DNA from 4 places in the Pseudomonas sp. PSE1(2024) genome. Region 2 is predicted to be linked to each of the others. Evidence: predicted binding sites of a transcription regulator. Region 2 holds the regulator's gene; each other region holds the start of a gene.

What was found. The regulator sigma-54, encoded in region 2, starts transcription at its own class of promoters, with help from an activator protein. The targets are predictions, from matches to a motif close to ANTGGCATNNANNTTGCTNT.
Region 1: ABTV87_RS08860 (circularly permuted type 2 ATP-grasp protein) is a predicted target of sigma-54. The motif match lies at 4,159-4,178, and genes of this name have one in related genera.
Region 3: ABTV87_RS09150 (CmpA/NrtA family ABC transporter substrate-binding protein) is a predicted target of sigma-54. The motif match lies at 3,875-3,894, and genes of this name have one in related genera.
Region 4: glnK (P-II family nitrogen regulator) is a predicted target of sigma-54. The motif match lies at 2,816-2,835, and genes of this name have one in related genera.

Annotation. Positions count from the first base shown of each region.
Region 1 covers NZ_CP158967.1:1,938,721-1,946,122, forward strand. The annotation lists gene ABTV87_RS08825 (long-chain-acyl-CoA synthetase) at 1-157, shown strand, start outside; gene ABTV87_RS08830 (ankyrin repeat domain-containing protein) at 255-773, shown strand; gene ABTV87_RS08835 (hypothetical protein) at 864-1,394, shown strand; gene ABTV87_RS08840 (PLDc N-terminal domain-containing protein) at 1,466-1,657, shown strand; gene speE (polyamine aminopropyltransferase) at 1,911-2,786, shown strand; gene ABTV87_RS08850 (hypothetical protein) at 2,943-3,176, shown strand; gene ABTV87_RS08855 (ribonuclease E inhibitor RraB) at 3,387-3,734, shown strand; gene ABTV87_RS08860 (circularly permuted type 2 ATP-grasp protein) at 4,212-5,621, shown strand; gene ABTV87_RS08865 (alpha-E domain-containing protein) at 5,634-6,584, shown strand; gene ABTV87_RS08870 (transglutaminase family protein) at 6,581-7,390, shown strand.
Region 2 covers NZ_CP158967.1:1,023,107-1,030,508, forward strand. The annotation lists gene rapZ (RNase adapter RapZ) at 1-845, opposite strand, end outside; gene ptsN (PTS IIA-like nitrogen regulatory protein PtsN) at 848-1,312, opposite strand; gene hpf (ribosome hibernation-promoting factor, HPF/YfiA family) at 1,324-1,632, opposite strand; gene ABTV87_RS04415 (RNA polymerase factor sigma-54) at 1,706-3,199, opposite strand; gene lptB (LPS export ABC transporter ATP-binding protein) at 3,386-4,111, opposite strand; gene lptA (lipopolysaccharide transport periplasmic protein LptA) at 4,111-4,656, opposite strand; gene lptC (LPS export ABC transporter periplasmic protein LptC) at 4,643-5,215, opposite strand; gene ABTV87_RS04435 (KdsC family phosphatase) at 5,224-5,748, opposite strand; gene ABTV87_RS04440 (KpsF/GutQ family sugar-phosphate isomerase) at 5,749-6,723, opposite strand; gene ABTV87_RS04445 (ATP-binding cassette domain-containing protein) at 7,000-7,402, shown strand, end outside.
Region 3 covers NZ_CP158967.1:2,006,725-2,014,126, forward strand. The annotation lists gene ABTV87_RS09135 (bifunctional protein-serine/threonine kinase/phosphatase) at 1-383, opposite strand, end outside; gene ABTV87_RS09140 (nitrate/nitrite transporter) at 391-1,602, opposite strand; gene ABTV87_RS09145 (ANTAR domain-containing response regulator) at 1,958-2,533, opposite strand; gene ABTV87_RS09150 (CmpA/NrtA family ABC transporter substrate-binding protein) at 2,549-3,760, opposite strand; gene ABTV87_RS09155 (quinone-dependent dihydroorotate dehydrogenase) at 3,983-5,002, shown strand; gene rmf (ribosome modulation factor) at 5,141-5,356, opposite strand; gene rlmKL (bifunctional 23S rRNA (guanine(2069)-N(7))-methyltransferase RlmK/23S rRNA (guanine(2445)-N(2))-methyltransferase RlmL) at 5,887-7,402, shown strand, end outside.
Region 4 covers NZ_CP158967.1:6,248,672-6,256,073, forward strand. The annotation lists gene sutA (transcriptional regulator SutA) at 1-172, opposite strand, end outside; gene ABTV87_RS28560 (secondary thiamine-phosphate synthase enzyme YjbQ) at 275-700, opposite strand; gene ABTV87_RS28565 (ammonium transporter) at 916-2,253, opposite strand; gene glnK (P-II family nitrogen regulator) at 2,291-2,629, opposite strand; gene ABTV87_RS28575 (accessory factor UbiK family protein) at 3,028-3,288, shown strand; gene ABTV87_RS28580 (HigA family addiction module antitoxin) at 4,050-4,304, opposite strand; gene ABTV87_RS28585 (YifB family Mg chelatase-like AAA ATPase) at 4,793-6,286, shown strand; gene ABTV87_RS28590 (methyl-accepting chemotaxis protein) at 6,392-7,402, opposite strand, start outside.

The DNA.
Region 1 (7,402 bases), 920 kb from region 2:
CTTCAAATACCAGAAAACCCGCCTGAAAAACGAAGGCTTCGACCCCGGCCAGACGGGGGATGACCCGATTTATGCCTGGCTGCCGGGGACCGAAACCTACGTGCAGGTTACGGATGAAATCCTTGCGGACATCCGGGCAGGCAAGTTCCGTTATTGATATTGGCTATCGGCGGTCTTGGAAAAAAGGGGATGACAGCTATCGCCGCGCTCGGGAAACTATCGGTTTTCCGATTGACCGAAAGTGGAGTTGCCCCATGTCCGACCAAAGCCGTCAGATGACCCCCGAAGAAGCTGCCGAATTCACCGAGCAGGTATTCAACAAGGCGCGCGAGGGCGATGCGGTGATGCTGGATCGCCTGATCACTGCCGGTCTGCCGGTGAACCTGACCAACAGCAAGGGCGACACCCTGCTGATGCTCGCCAGTTACTACGGGCATGTGGACGCGGTGCAAGTGCTGCTCAAGCACAAGGCCGATCCGGAACAACGCAACGGCAACGGCCAGAGCCCGATTGCCGGCGCGGCGTTCAAGGGTGATCTGGCCGTGGTCAAGGCATTGGTTGCCGGTGGCGCGCAGATCGAAGGCGCCTCGTTCGACGGCCGCACGGCGTTGATGATGGCGGCGATGTTCAACCGCGTTGAAATCGTCGACTTCCTGATCGACCAGGGCGCCGACCCGAAAGCCAAGGATGCCAACGGCATCACCGCGCTGGACGCGGCCCGCACCATGGGCGCTGTCGACACTACTGCGCAGCTGGAAAAACTGCTGGGCTGAAGCCGCTGGCCGGAACCCGCTCTGTGGCGAAGGCGAGAATGCGCTATCCTTCGCGCCCTCAAAATTCCCTTCGCCACAGGATCCGCCCCCATGAAAGCCGCACTCGCCGAACTCATCAGCAAAATCAGCTCCGGCTGCATGGGCGACGACGAGATTCAGAAGGTCGCTGACGAAGCGGCACAGGCCTACGCCGATGCCGACGCTTTTCTGACCGCCAACCCGGACATCAACTACGACGACACTTTCCCGATTCCGCTGGGCGAGTGGGTCGTGGTCGGCAGTCTGCCAGAGACCGTGCTGTTCCAGGCCGACACCTACGCCGACCTGTTCGCGCAGATCGTTGCCTCGTTCGGCCCGGGCGTCGAGTTCAACCTCAAGCCCAAGCAACTGGCCAAGACCGAGGCGCTGACCGCGCTCAACCGCATCCAGGTGCAGATGAGCAGCCTGAACAAGGAAAACGGCGGTTACACCCTGATGAACTTCAGCCAGTTGCTCGACGACGAGCTGCAAGTGGTGCTGGTCTACGGCAACGACGTGCCGCGCGTACTGGAACTGTGCGCCGAAGTCGGCATTGCCGCCGCGCCGTCGCTGGAAGCCCTGAAGATCGCCGTTCACGTCTGAGCGCAATAAAAGGGAACCCTGTGCGCGACCGTCTATCCTAAAAGTGCATGCCACTATTCTGGAGCGACACCATGGGTTCCACGTTCAACGGCCTGGTCGGCCTGATCATTCTTGCGCTCGACATCTGGGCGATCATCAATGTGCTGAAAAGCGGCGCCGAGACCGGGATGAAAATCCTCTGGGTGCTGCTGATCATCCTTCTGCCGGTGCTGGGCCTGATCATCTGGGCGATTGCCGGGCCGCGGGGCAATGTGCGGATCTAGTTTCACAACTGAACAGGCTCTTTCCTGTGGGAGCGAGCTTGCTCGCGAAGGCGATTTTTCATTCAGCAAATGTGTTGAGTCGGATGGCCTCTTCGCGAGCAAGCTCGCTCCCACATTTGCCTTTCTGCGGCTTCAAAATGTCGTCTGTCAGAGGAAGGTTCGACCTGTCATCTTCGGCAACGTAGAATGCGCGCCTTTCCCGGGCAATCGAACCTGACGATTGGCGCCCGCGCATTCATCGGAGCACTTCACCATGACCGTCACCAAGACCAGCGAATACCTGGAAACCCTCTACGAAGGCTACGGCCAGCGTTTTCGCATGGAAAAACTGCTGCACGAAGTGCGCACCGAACACCAGCACCTGGTGATCTTCCAGAACCCGCGCATGGGCCGGGTGATGGCGCTGGATGGCGTGATCCAGACCACCGAAGCCGATGAATTCATCTACCACGAAATGCTCACCCACGTGCCGATCCTCGCCCACGGCACCGCCAAGCGCGTGCTGATCATAGGCGGCGGCGACGGCGGCATGCTGCGCGAAGTGACCAAACACGCCAGCGTCGAGCACATCACCATGGTCGAGATCGACGGCACCGTGGTCGACATGTGCAAGGAATTCCTGCCGAACCACTCCAAGGGCGCCTACGACGATCCACGCCTGAACCTGGTGATCGACGACGGCATGCGCTTCGTCGCGACCACCACTGAAAAGTTCGACGTGATCATTTCCGACTCCACCGACCCGATCGGCCCGGGCGAAGTGCTGTTCTCGGAAAACTTCTACCAGGCCTGTCACCGCTGCCTGAACGAGGGCGGCATCCTCGTGACCCAGAACGGCACGCCGTTCATGCAGATCGAAGAAGTGAAAACCACTGCCGGCCGCCTGCGCAGCCTGTTCCCGGACTGGCACTTCTATCAGGCGGCCGTACCGACCTACATCGGCGGTTCGATGACCTTCGCCTGGGGCTCGACCAACCCGGCCTACCGCAAGCTGAGCCGCGAAGTCCTGCAACAGCGCTTCATCGGCAGCGGCATCGTCACCCGCTACTACAACCCGGAAATCCATATCGGCGCCTTCGCCTTGCCGCAATACGTGCTGCAAGCGGTGAACAAGCCAAGCAACGACTGATCGTTCGCGGGTCAGAAAAAGCCGAGGCCGGTGTGCGAAAACACGCCGGCCTCGGCTTTTTTCATGTTGCATCGGTGTAAACCTTTTGAACGATCAATCCTGACAAAAGTCGAGATAGGTGTAAGCCCATTTGCGGGTTTGATCGAGGAGGCTCCGATGTCAAAGTGGAAAGTCACTTTCGTGGACGATCATGGTGAAACGATCGACGAAGTCTTCGAGTGCGAGGAATGCCCCAGCCATGAACGGGCAGCCCGCCTCATCAAGGAACGGTTGCTGCCAGTCGCCGCCGAGCTTGACCTGAACGATCTGGAAGGGCGCACCGCCGATGCCGGCGTGAAAAGCCTGAAAACCCAGAACAGCATCGAAATCCGCAGCATCACCCCAATCTGAATCTTCATTTTCTTCATGTACCAGGCCTTGGCAGCGGCTCTATCTTGGGGCTACTCTGCAAGCGAGATCAGCGAACGGATCGCTAAGGTCTGGTCTTGTCAGCTACATGCTTGTTTCCCGCCGGCAACGCGGTTGCCGTAAGCACCCGGGCCCGTTGGGCCAGTGCAGGGAATACGGAAAGTCTATCCATCTATGCGAGGGGGACGATTCATGAGCACAGCCTATCAAGAAGACATCAGCAGCAGCGTGCTGCGCCGCATGAAAGAAGGCGGTTTCGATTTTTCCCGATTCCATCCCATCGAGTTCTACGCCATTTTCCCGGACGAGGAGCGGGCGCGCAGGGCGGCAGGCAAATTTCGCGGTGAATCCATCAATGCCCAGGTCAGTGCGCGCGACGACGGCGCCTGGTCTCTGGAATTGAGCAAGGTGATGTACGCAACCTACGACGACATTGGCGATTTCGAGCAGGGCTTTTCGGCGGTGGTCGAGCCCTTGGGCGGCATCATCGAAGGCTGGGGCGTGAAACAGGAGATCCGCAACCGGCACCGTTTGAACTGATCACTCTCGCAACACGTCTAGCTACGGCTGACCTTCGGGTCGGCCGTTGTCGTTTCTGCCGCCCCGAAAGCGCATGGCAAAACCCTGAAACAAGAAACCGGCGCAAAAAAAAGCCACCTGAAAAGGTGGCTGAAAGGGAAGACCGGAAGGAGAGGAAACCGGTCAGGGTTACGGCCGGGAGGGCTGCCGAGGCAAGCCGGATCAGTGAGGCTGCGTACTTCGTCAGCGACGTTTTTGCAGCGGATGCGCGGATTATCCGCAGCCGGCACCGGGCAGTGAAATCAACTCTGACTATGCTGGTGATAGGCGACGGGACTGCGTCGCAATGAAGCGGGGGCGATCAGGTTGGGGCATTTGCCGCACAGGAATGGTGCGGTGTGTGTGGCGTGAATATCCAACCGATTGAAATCAAAGCGTTTATGCCGATGGCACGGGCCTTGCGAAGGCCTGTATGTCCGGGGTGACAAGGAGTACGGCATGATCCGCACCTATTTTGATGAAATGTACGATGCCGGCGGCCAGGTTCGCCCGCATTATCGGGAGTTTGCCCGCTGGCTGGCCGAAACGCCTGACGAACTGCTGGCCCAGCGGCGGCGCGAGGCCGATCTGCTGTTCCATCGTGCCGGGATCACTTTCACGCTCTACGGGGACGAGCAAGGGACAGAACGCCTGATTCCCTTCGACACCATTCCGCGCAGCATTCCCGCCAGCGAGTGGCGGATCGTCGAGCGCGGCTGTATTCAGCGGGTCAAGGCGTTGAACATGTTCCTCGCCGACCTTTACCACGAGCAGCGCATCATCAAGGCCGGGATCATTCCCGCCGAACAGGTGCTGGCCAACGAGCAATATCAGTTGGCGATGCAGGGACTGGATCTGCACCGCGATATCTATTCGCACATCTCCGGCGTCGATCTGGTGCGCGACGGCGACGGCACGTATTACGTGCTCGAGGACAACCTGCGCACGCCGAGCGGCGTGAGCTACATGCTCGAAGACCGCAAGATGATGATGCGCCTGTTCCCCGAACTGTTCGCGGCCCAGCGCATCGCCCCGATCGACCATTACCCGAACCTGCTGCTCGACACCCTGAAAAGCTCAAGCCCGATCGACGACCCGAGTGTGGTGGTACTGACACCGGGACGCTTCAACAGCGCGTTTTTCGAGCATGCGTTTCTCGCCCGGGAAATGGGCGTGGAGCTGGTGGAGGGTGCGGACTTGTTCGTGCGCGACGACAAAGTCTTCATGCGCACCACCGACGGCCCGAAAGCCGTGGACGTGATCTACCGCCGGCTCGACGACGCGTTCCTCGATCCGCTGGCCTTCCGCCCGGATTCGATGCTGGGCGTGCCGGGACTGTTGTCGTCGTATCGCTCCGGCAACGTGGTGCTGGCCAATGCCATCGGCACCGGAGTGGCGGACGACAAATCGGTGTATCCGTTCGTCACCGAGATGATCCGTTTCTACCTCGACGAAGAGCCGATCCTGAAGAACGTGCCGACCTGGCAATGCCGCAATCCGTCTGAACTTTCCCATGTCCTGGCCAATCTTCCGGATCTGGTGGTCAAGGAAACCCAGGGCTCCGGCGGTTACGGAATGCTCGTCGGGCCGGCGGCGACGACCGCGGAAATCGATGCGTTCCGCGAGCGGATCAAGGCCAAGCCCCACGCGTACATCGCGCAACCGACGCTGTCGCTGTCGACCTGTCCGACCTTTGTCGAAAACGGCATTGCGCCGCGCCATATCGACCTGCGCCCGTTCGTATTGTCCGGTCGCGAAACCCGGGTCGTGCCCGGCGGTTTGACCCGTGTCGCCCTGCGTGAAGGCTCTCTGGTGGTGAATTCATCCCAGGGCGGCGGAACCAAGGACACCTGGGTGGTCGAGGATTGAAGGAAGCCTGCCATGTTAAGTAGAACTGCCTCGGATCTGTACTGGATGTCGCGTTACCTGGAGCGGGCGGAAAACCTCGCACGGATGCTCGATGTCAGCTATTCGCTGTCGCTGATGCCGCAGGACGGCCGTGGCGACGGTCTGCACGAACTGGCGATGCCGCTGTTGATCACCGGCACGCTGGACGATTACCTGGAACGCCACGGCGAGTTGCATGCCGAGCGACTGCTGCACTTCTTCGCCCTCGATGCGGCGAATCCGGCGAGCATCTATAGCTGCCTCGGCGCGGCGCGAGCGAGCGCCCACGCGGTGCGCGGGCGAATCACTGCCGACATGTGGGAGAACATCAACGCCACCTGGCTGGAAATTCGCGGGATCGCCAATCAGGGCCTCAGCCGCTACGGCATGAGTCGCTTCTGCGAGTGGATCAAGGAGCGTTCGCACCTGTTCCGGGGTGCGTCCTACGGCACCATCATGCGCAACGACGCGTTTCGTTTCATTCGCCTGGGTACGTTCATCGAGCGGGCGGACAACACCTTGCGCCTGCTCGATGCTCGTTACGAGATGGCCGGCGATCAGGCCGAAGCGGTCAGCGACGGCACCGCTCACGCCTATTACCAGTGGAGTGCGCTGTTGCGGGCGCTGTCATCGTTCGAGGCCTACACCGAGATCTATCGCGATGCGCCGGGCGCCCGGCATGTCGCTGAATTGCTGCTGTTGCGTGCTGACGTGCCGCGTTCGCTGCGGGCCTGTACCGAAGAAATCGACCAGATTCTCGCGCAATTGCCGGGGGCCAACGGTCGTCCTGCGCAACGACTGGCGGCGGAAATGGATGCGCGTCTGCGCTACACCGGCATTCAAGAAATTCTCGAGGAAGGGCTACACGCCTGGCTCACCGAATTCATCCCGCTGGTGCGCCAGCTGGGCAACGCCATTCACAGTTCCTACCTGGAGGCCGCATGAGACTTTCCATCAGCCACGAGACCACCTATCACTACGAAGATCAGGTGCGCGCGAGCATCCAGTACCTGCGCCTGACACCCCACGACAGCGAGCGTCAGCATGTGCTGAGCTGGCAGCTCGACCTGCCGCGCCCGGTGCGCGCCCAGCTCGATCCGTTCGGCAACATCCTGCATGTGCTGACCATGGACGAGCCCCACGAAGCGATCATCATCGGCGCCCGGGGGCAGGTCGATATCGACGAGTTGCGCGAAGCCGAGCACGAGAGTCAGTCGGCGCTGCCGTTCCTGCGTTTCACCCGGCTGACCGAGGCTGACGAGGCGCTGCGGGCGTTTGCCGAGAAGTCCTGCAAACAGCGCCGGGACCGCAATGCACTGATCGACCTGATGCATGGTTTGAACCAGCACATGACCTACAAACCGGGCGCCACCGAAGTCGATACCAGTGCCGCCGAGGCGTTTGCCGGGCGGGCGGGTGTTTGCCAGGATCATGCCCACGCGTTTCTGGCCTGCGCGCGCAGCCTCGGGGTGCCGTCGCGATATGTGTCGGGCTATCTGTACAGCGAGGATTGCGAGCATCTGGCCAGTCACGCCTGGGCCGAGGCCTGGATCGATGACGCGTGGTACAGCTTTGACGTGACCAATGAACTGGCGCGGCCGGAGCGGCACCTGAAACTGGCAGTGGGTCTGGATTACCTCGACGCCTGCCCAGTGAGGGGCATGCGCCGGGGCGGCGGCTCAGAGCAGATGCATGCGAAAGTGCTGGTGTCGCCCACACCAGCGCCAATCATTTCAGTGCAGCAGCAGTAAACGACGTAGTTG
Region 2 (7,402 bases):
CGGTGGCGAACCTGGACGTTCTTCAGGGTCTTCTGCAGCGCCTGGCCAAGACGTTCGGTCAGGTAAACGGAACGGTGATGCCCGCCGGTGCAGCCGATGGCAATGGTGACGTAAGCGCGGTTGCTCGCCGCAAAGCGTGGCAACCATTTGTACAGATACGCGTAAATGTCCTGGTACATCTCCTCGACCTCCGGCTGCGCCGCCAGATATTCGGCGACCGGCTGATCGAGACCGGATTGCGCGCGCAGCTCCGGTTTCCAGTACGGGTTCGGCAGGCAGCGTACATCGAACACCAGATCCGCATCCACCGGCATGCCGCGTTTGAAACCGAACGACTCCACCAGAAACGCCGTGCCCGGCTCCGGCTGGTTCAACAGGCGCAGTTTGATGGTGTCGCGCAGCTGATAGAGATTGAGGTTGGTGGTGTTGACCTTCAGATCGGCCAGATCGGCGATCGGGCCCAGCAGAGCGGTTTCATCGTTGATGGCTTCGGCCAGAGAACGGTTGGCATTGCTGAGCGGGTGACGACGACGGGTTTCCGAAAAACGCTTGAGCAATGTTTCGTCATCGGCATCCAGGTACAGGACATCGCACTGGATATGCCGGCTGCGGACTTCCTCAAGCAGCTCGGGAAACCGCGACAGGTGGCTCGGCAGGTTGCGCGCATCGATCGAGACGGCAACCAGCGGCTGGAGCATTTCGGTGTGGACCAGCGCGCGCTCGGCGAGATCTGGCAGCAAGCCGGCCGGCAGGTTGTCAATGCAGTAGTAGCCGTTGTCCTCAAGGACATCCAGGGCGGTACTTTTACCCGAGCCGGAACGGCCACTGACAATGATCAAGCGCATGGTTACGGCCTGTTCTGTTCTTCCAGTACAACCTGGTACAACGCTTCGTTGCTTGGCGCGCTGCGCAGTCTGTCGCGCACGTCCTTGCGGTCGAGCATGCTGGCGATCTGGCGTAACAGTTCCAGGTGCGCATCGGTGGCGGCTTCCGGCACCAGCAGGACGAACAGCAGGTCCACAGGCGCGCCGTCGATAGCGTCGAAATCGATAGGAGCATCAAGGTGCATCAGCGCACTGATCGGCGCTTCGCAGCCCTTGAGGCGGCAGTGAGGAATGGCGATGCCGTTGCCAAAACCGGTGGAACCCAGTTTTTCACGGGCAATCAATGCCTCGAAGACATCTTGCATCTCCAGATCCGGGACTTCCCGGGCGATCAGGTTGGCAATTTGTTCGAGGGCTTTCTTTTTACTGCCGCCCGGCACGTTCACCATGGAACGGCCGGGGGTCAGGATACTTTCAAGTCGGATCATGGGGGTGGGGGTTATCGACCGGTAGCGCCCTGAAGCAGGCTCTGGGTCTTTTCCTTATGCTTTTTGAGTTGTTTATCAAGCTTGTCGGTCAGCGCGTCGATCGCAGCGTACATATCGGTATGTTCCGCGTTTGCGACGACCTCGTTGCCGGGAATATGCAGCGTGGCTTCGATTTTCTGCTTCAGCTTTTCGACGCACATCGTGACTTGCACGTTGGTGATCTTGTCGAAATGTCCCTCAAGCCTCTTGAGCTTTTGCTCAACGTACTCACGGAGAGGTTGGGTAACTTCCAGTTGGTGTCCACTGATGTTGACTTGCATACAGCTTCTCCTTCGTTGCCAGTGCATAAAGCGGCAGGCCGAAGAGCCTGCCACTGGAACGCTGTAACGTGGCTTACATCAACCGCTTGCGTTCGCTCGAAGGCGCGATCCCGAGGGATTCGCGGTACTTGGCGACGGTGCGGCGAGCCACCTGAATGCCTTGTGCCTCCAGTAAACCAGCGATCTTGCTGTCACTCAACGGCTTTTTCTGATTTTCCGCGGCAACCAGTTTCTTGATGATCGCGCGGATCGCCGTGGACGAGCATTCACCGCCTTCGGAGGTGCTCACATGGCTGGAGAAAAAGTATTTCAGTTCATATATGCCCCGTGGGGTATGCATGAATTTTTGCGTGGTCACGCGGGAAATCGTCGACTCGTGCATGCCCACGGCTTCAGCGATGTCATGCAGCACCAGCGGCTTCATGGCTTCGTCGCCGTACTCCAGAAAGCCGCGCTGATGCTCGACGATCTGGGTAGCCACTTTCATCAGGGTTTCGTTGCGGCTCTGCAGGCTCTTGATGAACCAGCGGGCTTCCTGCAACTGATTGCGCATGAAGGTGTTGTCGGCACTGGTGTCGGCGCGGCGCACGAAACCGGCGTACTGGGCGTTGACTCGCAGACGCGGCACCGACTCCTGATTCAGCTCGACCAGCCAGCGCTCGTTGTCCTTGCGCACGATGACGTCAGGCACCACGTACTCGGCTTCGGTGGATTCAATTTGCGAACCGGGGCGCGGGTTGAGGCTCTGCACCAGTTCGATGACCTGGCGCAGCTCGTCTTCCTTGAGCTTCATGCGGCGCATCAGCTGGCTGTAATCGCGGCTGCCGAGCAGGTCGATGTAATCGGTGACCAGGCGCTTGGCCTCGGCCAGCCAAGGGGTCTTGGCCGACAGCTGGCGCAATTGCAGCAGCAGGCATTCGCCCAGGTTGCGTGCGCCGATGCCGGCCGGTTCGAATTGCTGAATGCGGTGAAGGACGGCTTCGATCTCGTCCAGCTCGATGTCGAGCTCCGGATCAAAGGCGTCGAGGATTTCTTCGAGGGTTTCGTCGAGGTAGCCCTGATTGTTGATGCAATCGATCAGGGTGACGGCGATCAGGCGATCGGTGTCGGACATCGGTGCCAGGTTCAACTGCCACAGCAGGTGGCTTTGCAGGCTCTCGCCGGCGGAGGTGCGGGTGGTGAAGTCCCACTCGTCATCGTCGCTGCTGGGCAGGCTGCTGGCGCTGGTCTGGTAGACGTCTTCCCAGGCGGTGTCGACGGGCAGTTCGTTGGGGATTCGCTCGTTCCATTCGCCGTCTTCGAGGTTATCGACTGTCGGCGCGGTCTCCTGATAGGAGGGTTCCTGGATCTCGGTGTTGGGCTTCTGTTCGGCGTTGTCGGCCATGGGATCGGAGTTGTCGAAGTCGTCGCCGTCTTCCTGGCGTTCGAGCATCGGATTGGATTCCAGAGCCTCCTGGATTTCCTGTTGCAGATCCAGGGTCGACAATTGGAGCAGGCGGATGGCCTGTTGCAGCTGCGGTGTCATCGTCAGCTGCTGGCCCATTCTCAAGACTAGCGATGGTTTCATGGCAGGGGCTTAACACCTTATTCGCCGGCGCTATGCGCCATCCACTACAGGGCGCCGGAGCGCCAAACTTAAGCAAATTATATGCCTGAAACTGTCGTGTTTGCCTAGAGCGCTGTAACAATAAAAGCGTATAAAAAGGCGCTTCAACGTTACAGCACCCGGACGGCTGGCCGAATGCCGTCGTGCTTACAGGCGGAACTCGTGACCCAGATAGACTTCCTTCACCAGATCGTTGGCGAGGATGGTCGCGGAGTCGCCTTCGGCGATCAACTGGCCGTCGTTGACGATGTAGGCGGTTTCGCAGATATCCAGGGTCTCACGGACGTTGTGGTCGGTGATAAGAACGCCGATGCCCTTGGCCTTGAGGTGGTGAATGATCTGCTTGATGTCGCCCACGGAGATCGGGTCGACACCGGCGAACGGTTCGTCGAGCAGGATGAACTTCGGTGCCGTGGCCAGTGCGCGGGCGATTTCCACGCGGCGGCGCTCACCACCGGACAGGCTCATGCCGAGGTTGTCGCGGATGTGGCTGATGTGGAATTCCTGCAGCAGGCTTTCCAGCTCCTTGCGACGGCCGGCCTTGTCGAGCTCCTGACGAGTCTCGAGGATGGCCATGATGTTGTCGGCCACCGACAGTTTGCGGAAGATCGACGCTTCTTGCGGCAGATAGCCGATACCGGCCTTGGCGCGACCGTGCATCGGCTGGTGGCTGACGTCCAGGTCGTCGATCAGTACGCGACCCTGATCGGCCTGGACCAGGCCAACGATCATGTAGAAGCAGGTGGTCTTGCCGGCGCCGTTCGGGCCGAGCAGGCCAACGATCTGACCGCTGTCGATCGACAGGCTGACGTCGCGCACGACCTGGCGGCTTTTATAGGCCTTGGCCAGGTGCTGAGCTTTCAGAGTTGCCATTACTGGGTTTTCTCGTCGGTTTTCTTCTTCGGCTGGATCACCATGTCGATGCGCGGACGCGCTTCGGTGACCTTGCTGCCAGTGGCTCGACCGGCGCTGGCCAGTTTCTTCACCGTGTCATAGACGATTTTCTCGCCCTGAGTGGTGTTGTTGTCCTTGTCGACGACTTTTGCCTTGTCGATCAATACAACGCGGTTTTGCGCCGCGTGATACTGAATGGTCACACCCCAGCCCTGAACGGGTTTGGTGTCGCCAGCAGTCTGCAACTGTTCGAAGTAGGCGAGGTTGCCCACCGAAGTCACGACGTCGATATCGCCGTTAGGCGCACGGGTCATGGTCACGGTGTTGCCTTTGACGATCATCGAACCCTGGGTGATGATCACGTCGCCTTTGTAGGTGGCAACGCCGTTCTTGTCGTCCAGCTGGGCATCGTCGGCCTGAATGCGGATTGGCTGCTCTTGATCGTTCGGCAGAGCCCAGGCGCTCACGCTTCCCAGTGCTGCGCCCAGACTGAGCAAAATAGGGAGGGTTTTAACGAGCCTCATACTGTCCTCTTACGTTCGATAGCAGGTGTATCCTGCTTTCCTTCAAATACGCTTTCATTCCTACGCCAGTCGATACACCGCCAGCGCCGTCGATTCTAACGGGTTGCTGGGTCTGCGCATATTGCTGCTGCGGGAACACCGTCATGCGAGTGGAGGTGATCAGGGTGTCGCGGTTCTTTTCGTCGGTGCGCTTGACGCGTACCGAGTCGATCAGCTCGACCTCGGTGCCACCGGAGTTCACTTCACCGCGCTCGCTGGTCACGTGCCATGGGAAATCGGTGCCACGGAACATGTTCAGATCGGGTTTGGTGACCAGTGTAATGTCGGTCGCCTTGACGTGCTCAGCCTTGTCGGACGTCATTTCGTATTGCACTTTGCCGTCTTCGAGGTACTGGATCGTGTGGGTATTGGTCGCATACCAGTCGATCGGGCTTTCCTCTGCCGAAACCGGCGGTTTGTCGAGGAAGCGTTCCGGGCTGATGTTCCAGTAGCCGACCGCACCGAAAATCGCTGCGATGCAACCGAACAGCAGGATGTTGCGAAACTTTTTGCTAAACATGGTTGGACTCACAGGTACGCGTTGTTGGCGGCGTCGAGGCTGCCTTGGGCGCGCAGGATCAGTTCGCAGAATTCGCGGGCGGCACCTTCGCCGCCACGGGCCTGGGTCACGCCATGAGCGTGCTCGCGCACAAAGGCGGCGGCGTTGGCCACGGCCATGCCCAGCCCCACACGGCGGATCGCCGGCAGATCCGGCAGGTCGTCGCCGAGATAGGCCACTTGTTCATAGCTTAGGCCCAGTTGCTCCAGAAGACCGTCGAGAACGACGAGTTTGTCTTCGCGACCCTGAAACAGGTGCGGGATGCCCAGGTTTTTTGCCCGACGCTCGACCACCGGGGTCTTGCGACCGCTGATGATGGCGGTCTGGACGCCGGCGTTCATCAGCATCTTGATGCCCTGACCGTCGAGTGTATTGAAAGTCTTGAACTCGCTGCCGTCTTCAAGGAAGTACAGGCGCCCGTCGGTGAGGACGCCGTCGACGTCGAAAACCGCCAGTTTGATGGCTTTGCCGCGTTGCAGCAGATCGTTGCTCATTTACATCACTCCTGCGCGCAGCAGGTCGGAGAGGTTGAAGGCGCCGACCGGGCGATCTTCTTCATCCACGACAACCAGTGCGTTGATTCGGTGGTCTTCCATGATTTTCAGGGCTTCGGCAGCGAGCATTTCGGCGCGGGCGGTCTTGCCGTGCACGGTCATCACCTGGTCGATGGTGGCGCTGTGGATATCGATGCTGCGATCCAGGGTGCGGCGCAGGTCGCCGTCAGTGAAGATTCCGGCCAGTTTGCCGTCCGCTTCAAGAATGACGGTCATGCCCAGACCCTTGCGGGTCATCTCCATCAACGCGTCCTTGAGCAGGGTGCCGCGCTGTACCTGCGGCAGTTCCTGGCCGGCGTGCATGACATTTTCCACTTTCAGCAGCAGGCGTCGGCCCAGTGCGCCGCCCGGGTGGGAAAAGGCGAAGTCTTCGGCGGTGAAACCGCGCGCTTCCAGCAGCGCCACGGCCAGGGCGTCGCCCATGACCAGCGCGGCGGTGGTCGAGGAGGTCGGTGCCAGGTTCAGCGGGCAGGCTTCGTGCTCGACGTGAACGTTCAGGTTGACCTCGGCGGCCTTGGCCAGCGGCGATTGCGGGTTGCCGGTGACGCTGATCAGCTGGATGCCCAGGCGTTTGATCAGTGGCAGCAGGGTGACGATTTCGTTGGTGGAGCCGGAGTTCGACAGGGCCAGAATCACGTCGTCACGGGTGATCATGCCCATGTCGCCGTGGCTGGCCTCGGCCGGATGCACGAAAAACGCCGGGGTGCCGGTGCTGGCCAGGGTCGCGGCAATCTTGTTGCCGATGTGCCCGGACTTGCCCATGCCGACTACGACAACACGGCCCTTGCTGGCCAGAATCATCTCGCAAGCGCGTACGAAATCGGCGTCGATATGGGGCAACAAGCCTTGTACGGCTTCCACTTCGAGGCGGATGGTGCGTTGTGCCGATTGAATCAGGTCGCTGGTTTGGCTCATGTCAGAAATCGTATAGCCCGATGAAAAGGCGGCGATTATAGCGGTTATGTTGAAAAGCCTCACGCAAGTTCGTCGTGCTTTGTCATTCCTCGTTACCAAAACTCTGTAAATAAGGCTTCAAGCCCTTCAACTCGCCGAATGCGGGCCGGTGCAGGCCTTGGGCGCTTGCCCTTTGCAGTGATATAGTTCGCCGCCAGTTCGGCCTGCCCGGGATGTAGGGGCTTTCTTCCAGGAAGCCAGGCGTCCGAGTGAGAGGCTGCATCGCAAGGAGTTTAGATGAGTGCCGATAACGCCTACGCGGTCGAGCTGAAGGGAGTCTCCTTCAAGCGCGGTGCGCGGAGCATTTTCAATAACGTCGATATCCGCATCCCGCGCGGCAAGGTCACCGGCATCATGGGGCCTTCCGGGTGTGGCAAGACCACGCTGTTGCGCCTGATGGGCGCCCAGTTGCGGCCATCCAAGGGCGAGGTCTGGGTCAACGGCCAGAACCTGCCGAAGCTGTCGCGCAGCGATCTGTTCGATGCGCGCAAGCACATGGGCGTACTGTTTCAGAGCGGTGCGCTGTTCACCGATCTCGATGTGTTCGAGAACGTCGCCTTTCCGCTGCGCGTTCATACAGACCTGCCGGACGAGATGATCCGCGACATCGTGCTGCTCAAATTGCAGGCGGTGGGGCTGC
Region 3 (7,402 bases), 980 kb from region 2:
TGCCAGCGATAGACCCGGCAATCACCGACATGCGCCAAGGTAAACCGCCGGCCGCGCAGGACCAGCGCACTGACCGTGGTGAGCAGCGGCTGACCGCCACCGTTGGCCTGCAACCAGCGGTTTTGCGCGAGCAACAGACGATCGAGGGCCTGGGCCACGCTCCAGGTTTCCGGGGTGGCGTAGTAGTCCAGTGCCAGCGCCTGCAAGGTCGAACGCGCGGCCAGCCCGCCATCGGCACACTGGCTGACGCCGTCGGCGATGGCGAACAGAAACCCCTTGCTGGCAGCCAGCGCCGGGGCCGGGGTCACCAGGCGCAAAGCGTCCTGGTTTTCCGCGCGGGGGCCGGTGGCGCTGGCTTCGGCGAAGCTCAGTTGCAGAGCCATTCGGGCCTCAGACCCGGGCAGCGGTCACGGCCGCCGAACCCCAGGTGGTTCTCCAGCGACGTTTGACCCCGTGCAGACCGAACCACGCCAACACGCCAAGGCTGGCGAACAGCCAAAGCGCCAGTTGATAGCTGCCGGTGCTCTGTTTGATCGCGCCCATGCCGGCCGCCAGGGCAAAACCGCCGATGCCGCCGGCCATCCCAATCAGGCCAGTCATCACACCGATCTCGCGACGGAAACGTTGCGGCACCAGTTGGAACACCGCGCCATTACCCGCGCCGAGACCGAGCATGGTGCAGACGAAAAGTGCCAGTGCCGCGTAGGAACTTGGCAGGTTGAAGCCGACCGCTGCGATACAAACTGCGGCCACCGTGTACATCGCCAAAAGCGTGCGAATCCCACCGAAACGATCAGCCAGCGCGCCGCCCAGTGGACGCATCAGGCTGCCGCCGAACACGCAGGCCGCGGTGTAATAACCGGCGGTCACCGGGCTCAGGCCGTATTGATCGTTGAAGTAACCGGGCAGGGCGCTGGCCAGGCCGATGAAGCCGCCGAAGGTCACGCTGTAGAAAAACATGAACCACCAGCTGTCACGGTCGCCCAGGGCCTTGAAGTAGTCGGCCATGGATTTGGCTTTCGGCCGCTCCGGCGCATTTTTCGCCAGCCAGGCGAACAGCACCAGCGTCAGGATCAGCGGAATCAGGGCGAAACCGAATACATTGCTCCAGCCAAACGCCGCCGCGAGTACCGGGGCGATCAGTGCCGCGAACACGGTCCCGGAGTTGCCGGCCCCGGCGATGCCCATCGCCTTGCCCTGATGCTCCGGTGGATACCACTGCGAGGCCAAGGGCAGGGCCACGGCGAACGAGGCGCCGGCCATGCCGAGGAACAGACCGAGCAGCAGGGCCTGTTCGTAACTGTGGATGCCGAGTTTCCAGGCACCGAACAGTGCGCAGATCACGATCACCTGGCCGATCAGCCCGGCGGTCTTCGGCGACAGGCGATCGGCGAGCATGCCCATCGCAAAACGCAGTACCGCGCCGGCCAGAATCGGCGTGGCCACCACGAGACCGCGCTGCTGGGTGGTCAGGTGCAGGTCGGCGGCAATCTGCACCGCCAGCGGGCCGAGCAGGTACCAGACCATGAAGCTCAGGTCGAAATACAGGAAGGCCGCGAACAGGGTCGGGGTGTGGCCGGATTTCCAGAAGCTTTTATTCATCGCGCACCTCAGCTGTAGAGAATCTCGAGAAGGAGTCAGAACCAGCACAGTGGGGCGCCACCACGGCCGCACCACCGGCCCCGGGCTGTGGGGCCAAAACGCAAAAACGCCGCTACCCGGATCGCCGAAAGGGGCGAAGAAGGTGAGCGACGTCTTTGTCGTAGGTGGGGCAACCGCCGTTGGTTACCTGTGGGGATTGCTTAGCGAGATTTGTGCCACATCGATGTGGCTCGTTCCCATGCTCTGCGTGGGAACGCATTCGGTGACGCTCTGCGTCATGCTCTGAAGCGGACGCGGAGCGTCCATGGCTGCATTCCCACGCGGAGCGTGGGAACGATCAAGGCAGGGCAGGGCTTCAGCCAAGCAACTCGCTCATGGCAATGATCTGTTCCGCCACCTGAATCAGTTTCTGCTGGCGGCTCATGGCCTGGCGGCGCATCAGGGTGTAGGCCTCTTCTTCGTTGCAGTCCTTCATTTTCATCAACAAACCCTTGGCCAGTTCGATGCGCTTGCGCTCGGCCAGTTGCTGGTCGCGGGCCTGTAGCTGGGCGCGCAGGGCCTGGTCGCTTTCGAAGCGGGCCATGGCCACGTCGAGAATCGGCTGCAAGCGTTGTGCGTGAATGCCCTCGACGATGTAGGCACTGACCCCGGACTTGATCGCCTGACGCATTACGCCGGGATCGTGCTCGTCGGTGAACATCACGATCGGCCGCGGCTGGTCGCGGCTGACCAGCACCACTTGCTCCATCACATCGCGGCTCGGTGACTCGGTATCGATCAGGATCACGTCCGGACGCACCGTTTCGACGCGCGCCGGCAGGTCGATGGTCAGGCCCGACTCGTCGATCACCTCGAAACCGGCCTCGGTCAGCGCAGCTTTCAGGCGTCCGACTTTTTTTGCGGTGTCGTTGATCAGCAGAATGCGCAGCATGTTCGCGGTCTCCTGTCAGCGGTGGGCGAGAAGGGGCGCGCTGTCGCTCAGCGCGTGGAGCTTGAAGCTCCGGGCATAGGCGGCCGGGTCGCTGCCGTCCCAGATTTTGCCGTCGATCAACTGGCTGCTGCGCATGTCCTTGCCCCAGGCCGCGACGCCCACAGCAGTCGCCGCGTCGCGATAGATCTCCAGTTGCTGCACCTGACGGGCGACGGCGAGGTAATCCGGGTCATCGCGCAGCAAACCCCAACGGCGAAACTGAGTCATGAACCACATGCCATCCGAGAGATACGGCAGGTTCACCGCGCCATCGCCGTGAAAGCGCAGGGCGTGCGGGTCCTGCCAACGGTTGCCGAGGCCATCGTCGTAGTCGCCGAGAAAGCGTGGTTCGATGCAGGAAACCGGGGCGTCGAGGTATTCCGGGGCGCTCAGCAACTGCGCGGTGCTGCGGCGGTTTTCCGGGCTTTCTTCGATGAAACGGCTGGCTTCGAGGATCGCCATCACCAGCGCGCGGGCGGTGTTGGGGTACTGCTCGACGAAGGCGCGAGTGCAGCCGAGGACTTTTTCCGGGTGATCGGGCCAGATGGTCTGGCTGGTGGCCAGCGTGAAACCGAGATCCTGCTGCACGGCGCTGGCCGCCCACGGCTCGCCAACGCAGAGGCCATCGATGCGTCCGGCCTGCAAGTGCGCGACCATTTGCGGCGGCGGCACCACCACGCTGTCGACATCCTGCAACGGATGGATGCCCTGGCTCGCCAGCCAGTAATACAGCCACATGGCATGGGTGCCGGTCGGGAAGGTCTGGGCGAAGGTCAGTTTTGCGCGGGTTTGGTGCACATGGTGGTGCAGCGCTTCAGGACCGGTCACGCCCAGGCCTTGCAAACCGTGGGACAGGTTCAGGCTCTGACCGTTCTGATTCAGGCCCATCAGCACCGCCATGTCGGTCGGCGCGACACCACCGATGCTCAGGTGCACCGCGTAGATCAGACCGTAAAGGCTGTGGGCAGCATCGAGTTCGCCGCTGACCAGATTGTCCCGCAGGTTGGCCCAGGAACTCTGGCGCTTGAGATTCAGGGTCAACCCGTAAGGCTGAGCAAAGCCTTGAGTGGCGGCGACCACCAGCGAGGCGCAGTCGCTCAGGGCCATGAAACCGAGGTTGATCGCGCTTTTTTCCGGGGCATCGCTGCCGTTGACCCAGGCCAGCGGCCCGGCGGAGGTTTGAGTCATGAAAGCCACCCTCAAAAAAAACGTCGTCCCGGGCTTTGCCCGCGCAAAACCGAGAGACGACGCCATTGTCCTTGCCTGCACGCCACCATTGGCCTGCGGGCTGATGTCGAGGAAGGTGCAAGGCATATGCCATGCGCACGGATTTACCCGTGCGCCTCGCGCGGCGGGGCGATGCCCGGCTATAATCGCCGCCTCTTTTCGCCGCCCGAGTCATAGCCGCCCATGTACACCCTGGCCCGTCAGCTGTTGTTCAAACTTTCCCCGGAAACCTCCCACGATCTGTCGCTGGATCTGATCGGCGCGGGCGGGCGTTTGGGCCTCAACGGCTTGCTGTGCAAGGCTCCGGCGTCGCTGCCGGTGAATGTCATGGGCCTGGAGTTCCCGAACCCTGTGGGTCTGGCGGCCGGTCTGGACAAGAACGGCGCGGCCATCGACGGCTTTGCGCAGCTGGGTTTTGGTTTTGTCGAAATCGGCACCGTGACCCCGCGTCCGCAGCCGGGCAACCCGAAACCACGGATTTTCCGCCTGCCGGAAGCCGAGGCGATCATCAACCGCATGGGTTTCAACAACCTCGGTGTGGATAATCTGCTGGCGCGGGTGGCGGCGGCCAAATACAAGGGCGTGCTGGGGATCAACATCGGCAAGAACTTCGACACCCCGGTCGAACGCGCAGTGGATGACTACCTGATCTGCCTGGACAAGGTCTACGCCCACGCCAGTTACGTCACGGTCAACGTCAGCTCGCCGAACACCCCGGGCCTGCGCAGCCTGCAATTCGGCGATTCGCTCAAGCAATTGCTGGCGGACCTGGCCACGCGCCGCGCCGAACTGGCCCTGCGCCACGGCAAACATGTACCGCTGGCGATCAAGATCGCGCCGGACATGACCGACGAAGAAACCGCGCAGGTCGCACAAGCACTGATCGAAACCGGGATGGACGCGGTGATTGCCACCAACACCACCCTCAGCCGCGTGGGCGTCGAAGGCATGGAACACGGTGACGAGGCGGGCGGTCTGTCCGGCGCGCCGGTGCGCGAGAAGAGCACCCACACCGTGAAAGTGCTGGCGTCCGAGCTGGGCGGCAAGCTGCCGATCATCGCGGCGGGCGGCATCACCGAAGGCAAGCATGCGGCCGAGAAGATCGCTGCCGGCGCTAGCCTGGTGCAGATCTACTCCGGCTTCATCTATAAGGGCCCGGCGCTGATTCGCGAGTCCGTGGACGCGATCGCCGCCAAGCGCTGATTGGCGGACATAAAAGGCAGGCATAAAAAAGGGCTCCTCGAAGGAGCCCCTGGGCCGTAGCCCGCCGTCCGGGAAGGACGTGCATGGTGATCAGTGTGTTGCGAAATCAGATTGTCGTGTCGGAATAAGTGCCCTGTGTCAGCCGACGGCGTGAAGTTCGTTGAGTCTGTGGATTCCCGCAGTGCCGGTCATACCGTCCCAGTTGTCGCCGCGTCCTTCTCGCCAGCCGTTGATCCAAGCTTGACGTACCGACGGTAGAGTAAATGGGCAAAGCTCACGGGATTTGCCACCAACGCCATATTGATATCCGCGCAAAAATGCTCTTTCCAACGGATCACGCTTAAGTCTTCTCATAGGGTGTTTCCCTCACTTGTTGACTGTTTTTGTCGCGTCGACCTCAATTGAGGTCTGGCAGAAAAACTCTGCCGTTGGCGGCTCGCTGCCGGCGTGGCGAGCCAAGGCGTTGACGCCGTTGCGACGTCAACCTGTGTCCAGTTCTAACCAATGAGTCACATCGATGGAATGACCGTTTTGTCATAAGGACGTAACGAAAAAGATGCTATGGCCATAAGTAACCGCGTATTTATCCAATGTTTATTGGCCAAACCCCGGTATGATCGGCCCCGCGCTGGATGATGAGGTTAATCCTTTAGTGAGAATGACCCACGTTTGCGCTGGGGTACTATTCGACGAAGGGTTGCTTTGAGTCATTTTGTTGCTTCAACTTTTTTATCTGTCCCGGCATCTAAGCTCTTTTAACCCGAGCAGCGGGGATGGAACGGCACACCTTCGTGCCACGCGGGCGCTCTTGTAGAAAAGCGCCTGATTGAAAACCGGATCGGCAATGCGTTGCCGGTTCATTAGCCAAAGGCTCTGGAAAAACCATGTCCGACCGTTTCGAACTCTTCCTCACTTGCCCCAAAGGCCTTGAAGGCCTGCTCATCGAGGAAGCCGTCGGGCTTGGCCTTGAAGAGGCCCGCGAACACACCTCCGCCGTGCGTGGCATGGCGACCATGGAAACCGCTTATCGCCTGTGCCTCTGGTCGCGTCTGGCCAACCGGGTGCTGCTGGTGCTCAAGCGTTTCCCGATGAAAAACGCCGAAGACCTGTACCACGGCGTACTCGACGTCGACTGGCAGGATCACATGCTGGCCGACGGCACCTTGGCCGTGGAATTCAGCGGCCACGGTTCGGGCATCGACAACACCCACTTCGGCGCCCTGAAGGTCAAGGACGCCATCGTCGACAAACTGCGTACCCCGCAGGGCGACCGCCCAAGCATCGACAAGCTCAACCCGGACCTGCGCATTCACCTGCGTCTGGATCGTGGCGAAGCGATTCTGTCCCTCGACCTCTCCGGCCACAGCCTGCACCAGCGCGGTTACCGCTTGCAGCAGGGCGCTGCGCCGCTGAAGGAAAACCTGGCAGCCGCGATCCTGATCCGTTCCGGCTGGCCGCGCATTGCCGCCGAAGGTGGCGCGCTGGCTGACCCGATGTGCGGTGTCGGCACGTTCCTGGTCGAAGCCGGCATGATCGCCGCCGACATGGCGCCGAACCTGCGTCGCGAGCAGTGGGGCTTCACCGCCTGGCTGGGCCACGTACCGGCGCTGTGGAAAAAACTGCATGAAGAAGCGGTCGAGCGTGCTGCTGCCGGTCTGGCCAAACCGCCGCTGTGGATTCGTGGTTATGAAGCCGACCCACGGCTGATCCAGCCGGGCCGCAACAACGTCGAACGCGCCGGCTTGAGCGAATGGATCAAGATCTATCAGGGTGAAGTCGCGACGTTCGAACCGCGTCCGGACCAGAATCAGAAAGGCCTGGTCATCTGCAACCCGCCGTACGGCGAGCGTCTGGGTGATGAAGCCAGCCTGTTGTACCTCTACCAGAACCTCGGCGAGCGTCTGCGTCAGGCCTGCCTGAACTGGGAAGCGGCGGTGTTCACCGGCGCGCCGGACCTGGGCAAGCGCATGGGGATTCGCAGCCACAAACAGTATTCGTTCTGGAACGGCGCGCTGCCGTGCAAGCTGCTGTTGATCAAGGTCCTGCCGGATCAGTTCGTCACCGGCGAGCGCCGCACCCCGGAACAACGTCAGGCCGAGCGCGAGCAAGCCGCCTACGATCAGACGCCGAACGAGCCGCAAGAGCGCGAGTTCAACAAGAACGGCAACCCGATCAAACCGACGCCGGCCCCGGCGCCAGTGATCGAGCAACCGCGCCTGAGCGAAGGCGGGCAGATGTTTGCCAACCGCCTGCAGAAGAACCTCAAGGCCATGGGCAAGTGGGTCAAGCGCGAAGGCATCGACTGCTACCGCGTCTACGATGCGGACATGCCGGAATACGCCATGGCCATCGACCTGTACCACGACTGGGTGCACGTTCAGGAATACGCCGCGCCGAAGT
Region 4 (7,402 bases), 1.3 Mb from region 2:
GCAACTCGTCGACCGACACCGCAGCCTTGGCCTTGCCTTTGGCAGCCGGGGCCGGCGTATCGTCACCGCCATCGTCTTCAGCAACGTCTTCCGCTGCTGCTTCCAGACCGTCTTCGGCCTCGTCTTCGTCGCCTACTTCGAGGTCGTCGTTTTCCAGATCATCGTCGCTCATGTTCTACCTCATGACTTGCGAAAAGCAGATTAGTTATAGACCAGCTTTGGCGACTGTCGAAAGTCGCCGGAAAAAAATCGGTAACCATTGGTGACCAACGGTTTATGCCCCTTCACCGTGCAAGGTGGCGAGGACTTTACGGGCACCGCCATGATCACGGTGCTCGCCCAGGTAAACGCCTTGCCAGGTGCCCAGTGCCAGTCGGCCCGCCGTTACCGGCAAACTGATCTGACAGCCCAGCACGCTGGCCTTGAAGTGCGCCGGGAGGTCGTCCAGGCCTTCGTCGTTATGCTCATAGCCGTCTGCTCCTTGTGGGATCAGACGATTGAAAAATCGTTCGAAGTCGCGACGTACCGCCGGATCGGCGTTCTCGTTGATGGTCAACGACGCCGAGGTATGCTGCAGCCACAAATGCAACAGACCGACCCGGCATGCCTTGAGTTCGGGCAGGCCGGCGAGCAACTCGTCCGTCACCAGATGAAAGCCCCGGGGCCGTGCCCGCAGGGTTATCAGAGTCTGTTGCCACATACAGTTCTCCGCACGTTCGGGGCGCATTCTAGCGCGCTCTGGAAAAAAACAAAGGCCCTAATATTCCTTCAATGATGTAAGCCTTTGGCCGCAGAAAAACACTCGTCGTAAACACGACCAAAGCAGTACGAAAAATCCTTTCAGCTGTATCAGGGAAGACAAATTCCAGACAAAAAAATGCCCGGCGAGCCGGGCAAGTTTTTTGCGGCGCGTGCTTACAGGTTGTAGCCGCGCTCGTTGTGTTGTGCCAGATCCAGGCCGACCGATTCTTCTTCCTCGGTCACGCGCAGACCCATCACGGCATCCAGCACCTTGAGGATGATGAAGGTGACGATCGCGGTGTAGATCACGGTGAAGCCGACGCCTTTGCACTGAATCCAGACTTGTGCGGCGATGTCGGTGACGGTGCCGAAGCCACCCAGCGACGGTGCAGCGAACACACCGGTCAGGATCGCGCCGAGGATACCGCCGATACCGTGCACGCCGAAGGCGTCAAGGGAGTCGTCATAACCGAGTTTGCGTTTCAGCGTGGTGGCGCAGAAGAAGCAGACCACGCCCGCAGCCAGACCGATCACCAGAGCGCCCATCGGGCCCACGGTGCCAGCGGCCGGAGTGATCGCAACCAGACCTGCAACGACGCCGGATGCGATACCCAGTGCGCTTGGTTTGCCGTGGGTGATCCACTCGGCGAACATCCAGCCCAGTGCAGCAGCGGCGGTCGCGATCTGAGTGACCAGCATCGCCATGCCGGCGGTGCCATTGGCGGCCGCAGCGGAACCGGCGTTGAAGCCGAACCAGCCAACCCACAGCATCGCCGCGCCCATCAGGGTGTAACCCAGATTGTGTGGCGCCATCGGGGTGGTCGGGAAGCCTTTGCGTTTACCCAGCACCAGGCAGGCAATCAGACCGGCCACACCGGCGTTGATGTGCACAACGGTGCCGCCGGCGAAGTCGAGCACGCCCCAGTCCCACATCAGGCCGCCGTTGCCGGACCAGACCATGTGCGCGATCGGTGCATAGACCAGGGTGAACCAGATGCCCATGAAGATCAGCATCGCGGAGAACTTCATCCGCTCGGCGAACGCACCGACGATCAGCGCCGGGGTGATGATCGCGAAGGTCATCTGGAAGGTAATGAAGACCGCCTCGGGGAACAGCGCCGCCGGGCCGGTCAGGCTCGCTGGGGTGACGCCGGCCAGGAACGCCTTGCCGAAACCGCCCACGAACGAGTTGAAGTTGACGACGCCCTGCTCCATGCCGGTGGTGTCGAACGCAATGCTGTAGCCATAAATGACCCACAGGACGCTGATCAGACCGGTAATGGCGAAGCACTGCATCATCACGGAAAGAATGTTTTTCGACCGAACCATGCCGCCGTAGAACAGCGCGAGGCCGGGAATGGTCATGAACAGCACAAGGGCTGTGGAGGTGAGCATCCAGGCGGTGTCGCCGGAGTTCAGGACTGGAGCTGCCACTTCGTCTGCCGCCATGGCCAGGCCGGGCATTACGATAGACAACAGGGCTCCTAGCCCTGCGAATTTACGCAGAGTCATATTGTTTTCTCCTGGGGCGTTGGGTTTGTGGCGGCGTTTAGATCGCGTCGGTATCGGTTTCGCCGGTACGGATGCGGATCGCCTGTTCCAGATTGACCACGAAGATCTTGCCGTCACCGATCTTGCCGGTGTTGGCAGCCTTGGTTATCGCCTCGATAACCCGATCCAGATCCTTGTCGTCGATGGCAACGTCGATTTTCACCTTGGGCAGAAAATCGACCACATACTCCGCGCCGCGATACAGCTCGGTGTGACCCTTCTGCCGACCGAAGCCTTTGACTTCAGTAACGGTAATGCCCTGCACGCCGATTTCGGACAGCGACTCGCGCACGTCGTCCAACTTGAACGGCTTGATGATGGCAGTGACTAGCTTCATGAAACTCTCTCCCGAATTGGTGGACTTGCCCCAGGAAAACAAACCCGACTCAAGTCTAAGCGCAGTGCCTGGCTTTGTAACGCTTCGTTGTCGACGCCAGCTAACCGCTCCAGACGAAACTCCCCGCTCCGTCTGCCGCACTGCATTCGTCACAGCGACTGCATCAGTGCATGGGTCGAAGGTGACTAAGCAGAAAGCTTGCCATCTCGCCAAAAACCACTGATTTCAATCCCTTGGCCGCTGCCGCAGATGCCATCACCCAAATGGCACTCCGGATACGCACAACAACGGTGCGCGGCCGTGCATCCAGTTGCGCGAAAAGCGTGCATCCGTGCCTGCGCCAATGACTATAGACACTGCGTGATACACTGCCGGCCATTGTTTCCAGGACATATCCCATGCTCGCGCCCAAAGACTTCCTCGACGCCCTGAGCGGCACCGCCTCCCGCCTGTTCAGCGGCGACACGCCCTTGCCAAAAGCCGAAATCGAAAGCCAGTTCAAGATGCTGCTGCAAAGCGCCTTCAGCAAACTGGACCTGGTGAGCCGCGAAGAGTTTGACAGTCAGATGGTGGTGCTGGCGCGCACTCGCGCCCGGCTCGAGAGCCTTGAGGCGAAGGTGGCGGAGCTGGAAGCGAAGCTGACGCCGCCGGCTGAGTGAATATTGAGAAGCTAAAACCGCTCCTGCCGAGGCAGGAACGGTTTCCGTCGGATCAATTCCTACAGCGAATTATTCCAACGGTCTCGCAGAATCTCGTACAGGCGAAATGCCCATAGCGCGATCCTGACGAGGCGCCACATATGTTTAAGAAACTTAGACATATTTTGGCCCTCCTTGCGTGGGGCCAAACCTCCGATGCTCTTTCCGGCGTACGAACACTTTCGGGACTACACGTGAGTGTGCCCACCAAGGCGGCCGGGTGTGGATCCCCCAAAAAAGCACCGGCACGGTTCTCACACCGTGTTGGGGGACATGAAATCTTTATGCTCCCGGCCACACTCTGTGAACACTCCATGAGTGGGCATCGTCGCAACGGATGGTATTGCAGCCCCTACAAAATTCATTTAAACAAGTTGTATCAAGGCGTTAAGCGTGTATTCCCGGCATATCAGACACGTCATCTCTCAGCCCTGCCTTGCTGGGAGCCAAGTGATCCTGACGCTTGCATCCAGGAGCAAACCTGCATAACCTCAGCAAACGTGAGTGTGTCCACTAAGGATGCGCAGGCCTTGGCCTCACCGAAGCCTGCAACTAAAAAACCGTCTCCTCAAGGCGGTTTTTTTTCGCCTCGATATATCTGCAACAATCGGTTTTCTGAGGAGTAGTCACAGCAACTGTTCAGCTCCCCGCCGTACGACCTTGGATTCAGATCAAGCGCAATGCGCCAGCCGCTCCAGTTGATCACGGACCGAAGCTCCTCTCTAAACTTCAGCTTTTCGCAAATCGTAAGTCGACTGAAGATTCATCCAGAACTCAGGTGTGGTGTTGAGGTGGATGGCCAGCCTGATTGCCAGATCGGCGCAGATCCTGAGTTGGCATTTCACAAGCTTCTCGATCTCGGTTTCAGGCCAGTTTGTGGGCATGCCCAAGTCCATGACCGTCATGCCCAACGGCTCCATGAATTCCTTATTCAGCACCTCGCCCGGATGAGTCGGGCGCATACCATTGCGGTCCATTTTTCGCCTCCAGAGGCTGCATTGAGCGGCCAAACTGGAGCATCCGACTTTGCGATACAAGACCGTCGAGTCGCTTTCGCTGGCGTCCTACAACTATTAGGGCACGCCCCTACAAAAATCAGCGTCTGCGCCTATTTATGTTGTCCTTACGCCTGCCATTACATTAGCGACACCCATCAGGAAGGAGGTCTCTGTGAAGGATAAAAAGAGAAAGAAAAAGCTACTTCAGGTTGTTGAACTACACCTCGAAGCACTCCGACTGGCTGGAAATTTGTCAGCCATTCAACGGAGGTTTATTGAAGTTGCCGTTACGTGCGGACCTGAGCTTGAGCCAAGTGGTCTGTTAGCGGGCAGAAGATGAACGCATAGGCCCGCACAACCGCTTTCTGATACGTCTTGTAAACCTCTACTCAAACGCTAGAACCTCGCTCAACTACCCTTCAACAACCCGCAGGAAGCGGCCCCTCGATTCAACTCAAGGAACGACCATGTCCCTCGCCATCGTCCACAGCCGCGCCCAGATAGGCGTGGATGCTCCCGCCGTCACCGTTGAAGTCCACCTGGCCAACGGCTTGCCCTCGCTGACCATGGTCGGCCTGCCCGAAGCGGCGGTGAAGGAGAGCAAGGACCGCGTGCGCAGTGCGATCATCAATTCCGGGCTGCAGTTTCCGGCGCGGCGGATCACGTTGAATCTGGCGCCGGCGGATCTGCCCAAGGATGGCGGGCGGTTCGATCTGGCGATTGCGCTGGGGATTCTGTCGGCGAGTGTGCAGGTGCCGACGTTGACGCTGGATGACGTGGAGTGCCTTGGCGAACTGGCATTGTCCGGCGCCGTGCGGGCGGTGCGCGGGGTGTTGCCGGCGGCACTGGCAGCGCGCAAGGCCGGGCGGACGCTGGTGGTGCCGCGGGCGAATGCCGAGGAGGCTTGTCTGGCTTCGGGACTCAGGGTGATCGCGGTGGATCATCTGCTGGAGGCCGTGGCGCATTTCAATGGGCATACACCGGTCGAGCCGTATGTCTCGGACGGGCTGATCCATGCCGCCAAACCTTATCCCGACCTGAATGAAGTCCAGGGCCAACTGGCCGCCAAACGGGCGCTGCTGATTGCCGCCGCCGGTGCGCACAACCTGCTGTTCAGCGGACCACCGGGAACGGGCAAAACGTTGCTGGCCAGTCGATTACCGGGGTTGCTGCCACCGCTGGCCGAGAGTGAAGCGCTGGAAGTGGCGGCGATTCAATCCGTCGCCAGCGGCGCGCCGTTGACCCATTGGCCGCAGCGCCCATTTCGCCAGCCGCATCACTCGGCCTCTGGCCCGGCACTGGTCGGTGGCAGCTCAAAACCTCAACCCGGCGAAATCACCCTCGCCCACCACGGTGTGCTGTTTCTCGATGAGCTGCCCGAGTTTGATCGCAAGGTGCTCGAGGTGCTGCGCGAACCGCTGGAATCCGGCTGCATCGTGATCGCCCGTGCCAAGGAACGGGTGCGATTTCCCGCAAGATTCCAGTTGGTGGCGGCGATGAATCCCTGTCCCTGTGGATATCTTGGCGAACCGAGCGGCAAGTGCTCATGCACGCCGGACATGGTGCAGCGCTATCGCAACAAACTGTCGGGGCCGTTGCTGGACCGGATCGATTTGCACCTGACGGTGGCGCGGGAGGCGACAGCGCTGAACCCTGCGGTAAAACCGGGAGAGGACAGCGCCAGCGCGGCCACATTGGTCGCAGAGGCCCGCGAGCGTCAGCAAAAACGCCAGGGCTGCGCCAATGCGTTTCTCGATTTGCCGGGGCTGAAGAAGCACTGCAAGTTATCCACAGCCGATGAAACCTGGCTGGAGACGGCGTGCGAAAGACTGACCTTGTCGCTGCGCTCGGCGCATCGGCTGCTCAAGGTCGCGCGGACGTTGGCGGATCTGGAGAAGCGCGCGGATATCAGTCGCGAACATCTGGCCGAAGCTTTGCAGTATCGGCCGGCGACTCAGTAAGTGCCGAGGTCGTGGCGGGCCCAAACGCAAGCAGGCTCGCTCTCACAGGTCCAACAAAAACCCTGTGGGAGCGAGCCTGCTCGCGATCGCTATTTCAGAGGCGCCTCAACGGAAGCGGTCGACCTCTTGGCGCAGGTCGGCTGCCAGACCTTCCAGCTCCTTGGCGGTGATTGCCAGGTTCGACACCACTTCGCGCTGCTCGCTGTTGGCCATCGCGATGCTCTGCAGATTGCTGCTCAACAGCGTCGCGGTGCTGCTCTGTTCCTGGGTCGCGGTGGTGATCGCCGCAAACTGTTGCCCTGCCGAACGGCTCTGCTCATCGATCCGCGCCAGCGCCGAAGCGACATTGGCGTTACGCGACAGGCCTTCCTGCATCAGCACGTTGCCTTGTTCCATGGTGCTGATGGCGTTACCGGTTTCCTGCTGAATGCTGTGGATCATGCCGGAGATTTCGTCCGTCGCCTGACGGGTGCGGGACGCCAGATTGCGCACTTCATCGGCCACCACGGCAAAGCCGCGACCTTGTTCACCGGCACGGGCCGCTTCGATGGCGGCGTTGAGTGCCAGCAGGTTGGTCTGCTCGGCAATCGAGGTGATCACGCTGACGATGCCGCCGATTTCCTGGGAGCGCTGACCGAGCGTGTTGATCACGGTGGCGGTGGTCTTCAGTGCGCCGGCGATCTGCTCCAGCGAGGAAGACGCTTCTTCCATCGACGTGCGACCGATCTGGGTCTGCTGGGCATTTTCCTGGGCCAGACGCTGGGTGTTGCCCATGTTGTCGGCAATGTTCAGCGACGTGGCGGAGAACTCTTCAACGGCGCCGGCCATGCTGGTGATTTCGCCAGATTGTTGCTCCATGCCTTCATAGGCGCCGCCAGACAGACCGGACAGGGCTTGAGCACGGCGGTTGACCTCTTCCGAGGCGCGGCGGATGTGCTCGACCATGGTCGACAGGGCCTGGCTCATCTGGTTGAACGCGCGAGCCAACTGGCCAATTTCGTCGTTGCTCGACACGCTCAGACGTACGCTCAGATCGCCGGCGCCCAGGGCTTCAGCCTGGCGGACCAGATCACCCAGCGGCGCCAGCTTGCTGCGCAGCAACCAGACCACGGAACC